DNA from 3 places in the Paenibacillus sp. FW101-FHT12H11 genome. Region 3 is predicted to be linked to each of the others. Evidence: riboswitches for the same ligand, from Rfam matches in the RefSeq annotation. Region 3 holds a riboswitch; each other region holds the start of a gene.
The links. A riboswitch is a leader RNA that binds a small molecule or an ion and turns the genes downstream of it on or off. The one in region 3 is predicted to bind cyclic di-GMP.
Positions count from the first base shown of each region.

Region 1: it holds a riboswitch for cyclic di-GMP, as region 3 does, so the genes downstream of both, AC3WTJ_RS21705 (hypothetical protein) here and AC3WTJ_RS35740 (PilZ domain-containing protein) in region 3, are expected to answer to the same signal.
Region 2: it holds a riboswitch for cyclic di-GMP, as region 3 does, so the genes downstream of both, AC3WTJ_RS10835 (response regulator transcription factor) here and AC3WTJ_RS35740 (PilZ domain-containing protein) in region 3, are expected to answer to the same signal.

Region 1 is NZ_JBYTCO010000006.1:422,843-426,121, reverse strand. It holds gene gloA2 (SMU1112c/YaeR family gloxylase I-like metalloprotein) at 1-34, opposite strand, end outside; gene AC3WTJ_RS21710 (exopolyphosphatase) at 105-1,019, opposite strand; gene AC3WTJ_RS21705 (hypothetical protein) at 1,152-1,451, opposite strand; cyclic di-GMP riboswitch class I at 1,555-1,647, opposite strand; gene AC3WTJ_RS21700 (MDR family MFS transporter) at 1,748-2,974, opposite strand; gene AC3WTJ_RS21695 (carboxymuconolactone decarboxylase family protein) at 3,163-3,279, opposite strand, start outside.
Region 2 is NZ_JBYTCO010000003.1:132,680-135,958, forward strand. It holds partial or broken gene AC3WTJ_RS10820 (flavin-containing monooxygenase) at 1-106, shown strand, start outside; gene AC3WTJ_RS10825 (hypothetical protein) at 142-324, shown strand; gene AC3WTJ_RS10830 (arsenite methyltransferase) at 353-1,153, shown strand; cyclic di-GMP riboswitch class I at 1,409-1,494, shown strand; gene AC3WTJ_RS10835 (response regulator transcription factor) at 1,579-2,283, shown strand; gene AC3WTJ_RS10840 (hypothetical protein) at 2,728-3,189, shown strand.
Region 3 is NZ_JBYTCO010000017.1:57,424-60,702, forward strand. It holds gene ychF (redox-regulated ATPase YchF) at 1-712, opposite strand, end outside; gene AC3WTJ_RS35740 (PilZ domain-containing protein) at 791-1,543, opposite strand; cyclic di-GMP riboswitch class I at 1,626-1,713, opposite strand; gene tadA (tRNA adenosine(34) deaminase TadA) at 1,968-2,459, shown strand; tRNA gene AC3WTJ_RS35750 (tRNA-Arg) at 2,831-2,904, shown strand.

The DNA.
Region 1 (3,279 bases), on a different contig from region 3:
TAATGGCCACATGATGCATGCGATCGATTTTCACTAACACGCCTCCCCACTCCGTAAATAAACCGCAATCCGGGAATTCCCCATCCTGCGGCTCGTTTCTTATTTTATCCGTCTGCTCTCATCGTTTCAACAATTTTCTTCAAAATATTCTCGGCTTGCGCATATTCTACCTGACACGTACCTGCTGCGTGGTGACCGCCTCCGCCATTTTGGAGCATCAAAGTCCCGATGTCCGTTTGGGAGGTGCGATTCACAATGCTGTGTCCGCAGGCAAATACACAATTTTGTTTGTTACGTCCGTCCACGATCCAAATGGATACATTTTGCTCCGGATAAAGAGCGTAAACCATGAAACGGTTGCCAGGATAGATGGTTTCCACGTCCCGAAGATCCGTAATAATCACATTTCCTTCTGTATACGTATGTTTTGCAAGCATTTCACGGTATAGGGCATCCAATTCATAATACCGTTCTACCCGCTCCTTAACGTCAGGAAGCTCCATAATTTGATCGACCGTCATCACCGCGCAGTGATCCACAAGCTCTTCCATTAGCTGATAATTGCTAATTCGATAGTCCCGGTAACGTCCTAAACCCGTACGGGCATCCATGATGAACGATAATAAATCCCAACCCGTTGGATTCAAAATATCTTCTTTACTGAATTGTGCCGCATCCGCTTTATCTACGCCTTGCATAATATCGTCAATATCACCAAATGTTTCTTGCCCACCATAATAATCATAAACGACGCGTGCTGCGCTTGGTGCGATACGGGTTTCCCCTTTGAAAGCTACCTTCTCACCCATCCGCTCAAGTTCACTGGAATGATGGTCAAACCATAATCCGCAACCTGGAACATAAGGCACATTCGCCAAAATATCGTTCTCGGTAACCTCGATCAGACCATCCTGCATATCTTTGGGATGAACGAATTTCATTTCATCGACCATGTTTAGCTTTTTGAAAAGCATTGCGCATACTAAACCGTCAAAATCCGAACGCGTAATTAATCGCATAGCGCAAATCCCCCTACGAAGTTAGTACTTAAGAACTATGTATGAATATGTGTATCATTATATCAGCACCTGTCGATTTGTGACAATCATTTTGTCATTAGAGCTTTTGGGATAAAAAAAAGAACAGTTCGCCTAGATGGGCTGAACCGTTCTTAATTTGGACGTCAAAATTTGGTAGAGTCTAGTCATAAATGCTTCAATTTGTGGCATCGGAGGCATTTTCACAGAAAGCTTAACTTCGCCTTTCCAGTAGAAAATTAAAATGCTGTTGCTTCTCCCCTGAAACATTTCAACATCCCAACACGTCTCATTAAGTGCGTACTCTTCTAAATTAATCATTAGCTTCGGTCCATCCGAGGATGGCACCAAACGGGCAACATGATTGCCGCAAAGTGATGTTACTTTTTGCTCTTCATGTAAATCAGACTGCATGCTGCTTGGTCCTCCTTTTATCCATAGTTTATGAAAGTTATGACAGAGAAAAACCCCACCATAGTGTACCGATCGGAGGGGATCTAAGTTGAATACCCAATCGTTCGGCAGCTGGCTGGCAACGAGTTCGTTTATGAACAAGGTAGCCCCTTTAGCTTTGCGTCACTGACTTTCGTCAGTTTTGCCATTGTCGAGATGTGTTGTGAATTCTTGTACAAGAAATAACTACACTCTCAAGAATAAGGGATGTTGTTTTGAAATCGTATAGTTCGCAAGAACTATTTTTGCAATATCTATCAAAAAACTTCTTTTTTCGACCTATTTTTGGGCAGTGCTTGTAGATTATTGGCGCCCTTCCAGTAAAAGAGAGATCCCGCAAGGGTTACAAAAGCGATAACCAGATAAAGTGCAGTGCCCCCGTACGCTACGAGCAGAAAGCCGCCAACCCATGGTCCCATAAAATGACCTATATTGGTTAACGTTTGTGCTCCAAAATAAGTACCGCGCATATGCTCCGGCGCCAGTTTATCAATCAGCATGTTGGCCGCGGGGTAATTTAATATTTCGCCTAGTGTAAAAATCGCCATGGAAATAATCATGGGTACTAACGAATGCGAGAATGCAAAACCGATATCGCCTAAAGCAAACATCAAATTGCCAAAAATAATCGCTACAAGCGGCGAGTATTTATCAGAAATACGCGTAAGCGGTATTTGCATCGCAATAACCACAATGGCATTGACACTCATGAGGACTGCAAACATTTTCACACCTTCAGTGAAATTCTGCTCCAAATATTGCGATAGTGTCACCATGACTTGCGAGTAGCCGATAGCCCCTATAATTCCGCCAAGAATATAATAGCGAAACGTGACATCACGTTGAATGACCCGCAATGCGGAGACAAACGTAACAGGTTGTTTTTTCTCCCCTTCTATTTGCTTAATGCCAAAAACGATAAGGAGAACGTAGAGGGTAACCGCATAGATAAAATATACGATTCCAGTGAGTAGAAACGGCAATGCTCCATCCATCGTTGCAAAAAAAGCACCTAATAAAGGTCCAACAGCAACACCAACATTGATGGCCATGTATCTCATTGAAAACACACTGAGTCGCTTTGCCGGTTCGGTTAAATCCGCCATCAAGGCTTGCGAAACCGGTTCGTAGAAGGATCGGCACAAGCCGTTCAACATGTTCAGCATCATGAACAGTACCGGTAATTTCACGATACTAAAACCTACAAACACAACCGCCCATCCAAAAAGTGCAGCAAGCATGATGATGCGTCGGCCAAATCGGTCCGATAAATTGCCGCCGATAAAACCTCCGACTGTTCCTGCCAAAGCTCCCATTCCAATAACGACCCCGATCATTACCGCACTCATTGACGTATGTTTAGCCAAGTAAATCGCCAGAAAAGGCAGACTCATGGAAGACGCCGCTCTGGCCATGACCGTTCCTAAAATCAACGTATGTACAATCGGATGATACGAGCCAAGAAAACTACGTAATCGATTCATCTGTCAGAACTCCTCTCGCTGCTAATTTACCAAAGGTTAAGAAATGAGATCAAGAACTCATTATACACGAAAAACGGTAGTTCGTGTCCTTAATTATATTTTTTTGTCGAATAAAAAAAGGACTCCCCGAAGTCGAGCGGGGGCCCAGTTTTAACCATGTTTTGAGGCCTAGAATTTGAAGTTAACTTCTAATTCTGGGCTACTGTACCCGAATGATAATCAAAGGCATTGAGGGCGTTAATTCCATGAGTCAGGACGTAGCCTGCATTTGCAACACCGCCAACCAGCAGTCCTTCCATCAGTTC
Region 2 (3,279 bases), on a different contig from region 3:
ATGTGGGGCTGGAAGGGCAGCGTTCCTTTGCTTCTGCTACCATAAGGGGGGGGGGCCGGACGCGCAGTTTGTTGTTAAAAAGCTTTTGCATCACCTTAAACACTGAATGCTTACATTTTTTGATAAAAGGATGGGACCGACTTGAACCTCAATTGGTTTGCTGCGGAAATGCTTATGAAACAACGCCAAAGGGAAATCGAACGATCTGCTAGAGAAGCGTGGAAATGGTCAGACGCTATGCAAAAGCAATCGGTCCGATTCTTTAACCGACGGCCAATCATTCGTGCAACACCAACGGCTTGCTGCGTTACGAGCTGCTGTTGATGTATAAAAAACTAAGGAGTGAACTTTCATGAATCAAGTAAGTAATGATCAAATTCGTCAAAACGTTCGGAATCGGTATAAAGAAATCGCCTTACAGGACGTAGGGGCGGGGTCCTGTTGTAAGCCAGCGCCAGCCAATGATTGCTGTGGTTCGGCCGCGGATGTTTCCGCTAAAATGGGCTACTCGTCAGAAGAATTAACAGCCGTTCCAGATGGGGCGAATCTGGGCCTCGGCTGTGGCAATCCGCAAGCCATTGCTGCTTTGCAACCGGGAGAAGTCGTGCTGGACCTGGGCAGCGGCGGCGGGTTTGATTGCTTTCTTGCCTCCCGTCAGGTGGGCGCTTCCGGCCGCGTCATTGGTGTAGATATGACACCGGAAATGGTCAGCCGCGCCCGCGAAAATTCCAGTAAAAGCGGATTTACCAATACGGAATTTCGGTTGGGCGAGATAGAGCATCTGCCGGTTCAGGACCACTCGGTTGACGTGATTATTTCAAACTGTGTCATTAATCTGTCCCCATCGAAGCAGCAGGTGTTTGACGAGGCGTTCCGTGTGCTGCGTGACGGCGGCAGACTGGCCATATCGGATGTCGTGGCAACAGCCGATTTTCCGGAAGAAATCAAGCAGGATATCGACCGTATCTATTCAGGGTGTATTTCAGGAGCTTCCTCTATCGGGGAGTTGGAAGCCATGCTTGCGCAAAGCGGGTTTACCCAAATTGAGATCGAACCTAAAGACGAATCCCAGACGTTCATCAAGGATTGGATTCCCGGCGCAAATGTCGAACAATACCTGGTGTCTGCCGCGATACGTGCCATCAAGGCTTGAGCCGTGAAGGGCCGAACTGTTGCAGCTCGAGTTGAGTTGAACATGTTCGGCATAAACAATAAGGCGCTGCCGGTAAGTTGGCAGCGCCTTCGCCTTTGCTTAGCGTATATTTTCGTTAAAATGTTGGCGAGACCCCCGAAAGAAGAAGTGGGTTGCGCTATGTTCGAACATACGTTACTAAGGTTGACACCAAGCAAACTTTTTGGCATCTATTGAAATATGGTAAAATAAATTAATTCAATATGTCGAATAGACTAGGAAAAAAGGCAAACCTGATCGAAAGACAGGGACGCAAAGCCACGGGTCTTCTGCACTAGTGCAATGATCGCCGGGTTACCCTCTCAAACCACACCAAGATGACAAGCAGGCACGCCAGTGAGAGGGCGTGTCTTTTTGTCATTTGAAAATAAAAGAGGTGATCGATTATGAACAAACAAACAAGCTTTTCTGTAGAGATAAAAGATATGATCCGTAGGAACGGGAGTATCAAAGTATTACTGGCGGATGGTGACCTAGCTTGGCAACAGCGACTCGCTATGTTGCTTGAATCCGAGCCAGATATTTATTTATCTAACATCGTTTCGACAAAAGAGGAAGCGATTCGAGCGAGTGTACAATTAGACGTAGACGTAATGATCTTGGAAATGATTTTGAATTCGCCCAAACGAGACGGGCTGGACGCCGCAGCGGAGATTCTCAGAAATAAAGAGTTACCGATTATTGTCCTTTCTTCGATACATGATCCGGAAGTCATGGTCGATGCAGTTGTTGCCGGAGCGGTCAATTATATTACAAAGTCCAACTATATGGACATACCGGTTGCGATCAGAGAAGCTCACCGACGTCAGTCCTCTCTCCATGCGGATGTCGCGACGATAATCCGTAGTGAGATCGAGCTTATAAAGCGAAAAGAATTGCATTGCATGCTCACACCTACGGAAAAAGAAATTTTGCAACTCATAGGCTTGGGCTATCGACAGACAATTATCAGAGAATTACTTGGCATTACTTCGAACACCCTAAAATCGCACGTTCGGCATATCACTCGTAAATTCGACACCCGATCCATTCGAGAAGCTGCTGAGAAGGCGAAACGAAGAGGTCTGTATGATCAGCACTATGCTACGTGAGTTAATGGGACTGAAATTGAAACAAGCTTTGGGAAAATTCGGGGATTTTCGACAAAATTATCATGACAGAGGGTGACAAAAAGATCACCCTCCCCATTCGAACTAATAATAGGTAAAATGAAGGGGTAATCTAAGGGAAAATAGGAATATTATCCCGTACCAAAGGAGGTGGAGAGAAAAAAGATGAATGCTGGAGATTGTTGTCGTGAATCGGAGTCTGAAGTAAATCAAAATGGGACAGGCTCTCGTAAAATGAAGAGGATGGTGCCTTTAACTTACGTAATTATGCGGCTGTCCCCAATATAACAATGAAGGGATGATCGTCATGGATCAATTAGAAACGGAGCGTGAATTATGTTTATTAACATGGATTGATTTGCACTTCATTCAGCAGTTTTGCGGAAGGAGAGTTGTAGTATTTCTTGGAATTGGGGAGGGTGTTTGATGAATCTTACTCAACAGTCCATCCCCTATGAAAAAGTTGAAGCATGGCTTATGTCCTATAGTGATTGGAAAGCAAGGTTGGAATATGCGCAGGCAGAGCTTAAGCATATTCCGGGATTAACGAGGGCTTTGCATGAGTGGGTGAATCATGGCAATGGAAGAAAACAAGAACCATTGTTGCGTACGGTCATTCATCGGATAGAGATCACTGAACATGAAATCCCGTTGCTATTATCGAGAATCGGATTGATCGATTACGCTTTCTCGGCTCTCACCACAGAGGAAATTTTGTTCGTTCGTCTACGATATTTGGATAAACTGGCGCTTTCGGTCATTATAGATCGCATTGCACTTTCCCGCCGCGCGTTCTTTTATCATCGGAAGCGAATTCTGCATAAAGTATATCGAAAAATCAAAGATCGGGCGGTCCTGTTGGAACTGGATTCCTTTGGAGAAGACTGATCATATCATTACTTCAGAAGATGCACATACGCATCTTCTATTTTTATGGTTCGTGAATTGAAGAATATCACCTCAATCCCCCATCTTTTC
Region 3 (3,279 bases):
AAACAACTTCGTTGTTTTCTTTCGCCGCGTATTCCTGAACGATTTTAACAAATGGATTCTCATCCGCTGTTGATACTTCGTCTTCGCTCACATTGGCCGCATAAAGAACCGGCTTCATGGTCAACAGGTGAAGGTCGCGAACAAGCAGCTTCTCATCGTCGCTCAAATCGATGCTACGCGCTGGCAGATCGTTGTAAAGAGCTTCCTTGATGCGTTCCAAACACTCAACCTCAGCAACAACTTTCTTGTCGCCGCCTTTCAGGTTCTTGCGGGAGCGCTCGATTTTTTTCTCAACCGACTCAATGTCAGCCAAAATCAATTCAAGATTAATCGTCTCGATATCGCCAATCGGATCTACTTTACCGGAGACGTGCGTAATATTATCATCCTCAAAACAACGGACAACATGCACAATGGCATCCACTTCACGAATGTGCGACAAAAATTTATTTCCAAGCCCTTCGCCTTTGCTCGCGCCCTTCACCAAACCCGCAATATCAACGAATTCGAAGGCTGTCGGAACAATGCTCTTAGGGACAATCATCTCTACCAGCTTGTGCAATCTCTCGTCCGGTACTTCAACTACCCCAACATTCGGATCTATCGTACAGAACGGATAGTTTGCAGATTCTGCCCCCGCCTGTGTAATTGCATTAAACAATGTCGATTTTCCTACGTTCGGTAGACCGACGATACCTGCTTTCAAAGCCATCGTAGTTACAACTCCTTAATTTTCGAAAATCATCCTTCTTATTATATAGTACTTGGAACGCAAAAAAAAGCCTGTAGGCTACTGATTAGCCGCAGACTTTTTTTCCAGTGCTTTTTTTGTTTCAATTTCCCGCTTCTGGACGAAGTACGTTTCAATCTGATTTTTTATAATAAATCCGCGCAGCGCGTTCGTTTTCTCATCCGGGATGCTGACAAAACTAGCACCGTAATAGTAGCCGTCATTCGTTTTTTCTTGCCGAACAATTTCCATTGTACATGGCACCAAAAAGCCCAAAATCAACTCCACTTCCAGTTGAGAGTTCTTTTGAATGACTTTTTCAAGCATAGCATTTTCACTGATCGTAAATCCTAAACCATTAATAGATAGATTTTTGATAGAGAATCGAATCGGTGTATCAAAATGATGTTTGAGCTTCTTGTTTCTATCCTGGAGCGCGAAAAGAAGCCCTTCATTCTTCACATCTACGCGAGGGAACTCCCGCTTTTCCGTGAACTTCCTGCGGTTTTCAGGGGGATTCAGAACAATCAACGAACCCTGCTCCTTGGCCACAACCACCGTATCCATAACAAACAGCCCGGATTTCGTATATACCGTCATTTTACACTTATCTCCCAGCGCAAAAACATGGTACTCCGGCAGCTCCACTTCAATGATGTCACCTAGTGCATAGGTCAACACGCCGGTGGCTACGAAATCTTCCTTGCTCAGCATCGCCTTGCTGTCAATCATTACATCAGCGTCGTACCCTTCTTTGCTGCCGTAAAACTTAGCAGATTTTTGTTTGCTGTTGCTAACCACTTTGTTGATCACCCCTCCCCGCGTTCCCTATAAAAAAATAGACTGCCCCTGCTTTGGGGACAGCCTATTACCTCAACCTGAAAAAGCATCGATTTTCGGTAACCAGGCTGTCGTAGTTCCATAGGAACCGTAGACCCTCGGCTTTGCGTCCTTACCTTTCGGTAAGTTTGCCATTATCGAACCTTGCAAATGATTTGTCATGCTTTGTCGTACAATATCGTGCTATATGGTCTAAAAGACCTACGTTATCTCTCATTATACGGATGGATTTCCCTATTATCAACTAAATCTCTTGCATACATCTGGTATTTGTTGTATGAATGTTAGAAGAATTAAATATCCACAACTTTTCGAGTTATACACATTGTTATCCACAGGTTGTTAACAACGAATACTTGTTCGATCCTTTGTTCACATGTGGATAAGATTATTTTTAGTGAGGTGTCCCCCTGTGGATGAATATAATGAATATAATGAACATATCCCGTGGATGAAAGCGGCCATAGAAGAAGCGCGTAAAGCCGAAGCCATTCGAGAGGTCCCGATTGGTGCCGTTGTTGTCTATCAAGGGGAAATTATCGGCCGCGGCTACAATCTTCGTGAAACGACGCTGGATCCGCTTGCTCACGCTGAGATGATTGCTATTAAGCAGGCCAGCGAGCATCTGCAAGCGTGGCGCTTGCTTGACTGCAAGCTTTACGTCACGCTGGAGCCTTGCCCCATGTGTGCCGGCGCGATTGTTCAAGCGCGCGTTCCGCAGGTGATCTACGGCACAACCGATCCCAAGGCCGGCTGCGCGGGAACGTTGATGAACTTGCTGCAGGAGGACCGGTTCAATCACCGGGTCGATGTGGTCAGCGGCGTGCTGCAAGAGGAGTGCGCGACGATGTTGACGCAGTTTTTCCGCAAGCTGCGCGGGAAGGAATAGCGCGTTAGCTCTGGCTTTGGCTTTGGACTTTGCCGTTGGCCGCTAGGCTGAGTGCGGTCTAGCTTCGCAAGCGGTCGCCTCGCATTGATATGCGAAAGGGAACTATGATCCCCTAATCGCCGGATCTTAAGTAATTTAGCGAGGAAGTGGGGACTGTGATCCGCTATTTTAGCATTTCTAGCCAAATTCTTGGTTAATTAGGCAAAATAGAGCCCATTTCCGTCTGTACCCTGGAAGTGTACGTTTTGGCTTAAATAACGTCCTGTAGCTCCCCATCGCACGATGCAGTTAGCTAATTTCAACTACAAGTTAAATCTTGCCACTCAAAGGTTGCGCCATATAAGGCTTCGTGCTATCATAATCTTTGCCATGCGCCCGTAGCTCAGCAGGATAGAGCAACAGTTTCCTAAACTGTAGGCCGGATGTTCGAATCATCTCGGGCGCGTATACAACCAAACGCCAGTTAACGGTATAATCCGTTGGCTGGCGTTTTTTTTCTGCCATCGTTTTTTTCTGCCATCTTGTATCGTAGCAGGCACATCCTCGGCTTGAAGCTCTGTTGATTGCCAACTGTAATATTTCTCGAAAATTCCTGCAAAAATTCAATTTTTTCTACCTATCCACATGTTAATAGACTTCCTGCCCACTGAGAAAAAAATCAGCATTATCAACATCAGCACAAGTAAGAGGTTTTTGAAGGTTATTAACAACGAAAAAGAGGGAGGGTTATCCCCAATTTGGTAGGGAGGTGCACTGAGCAGTAGTACTCAGGAAAAACATGCGCTGTGTTGTACTTTTTGCAACAAAAAGACGGAGGTTC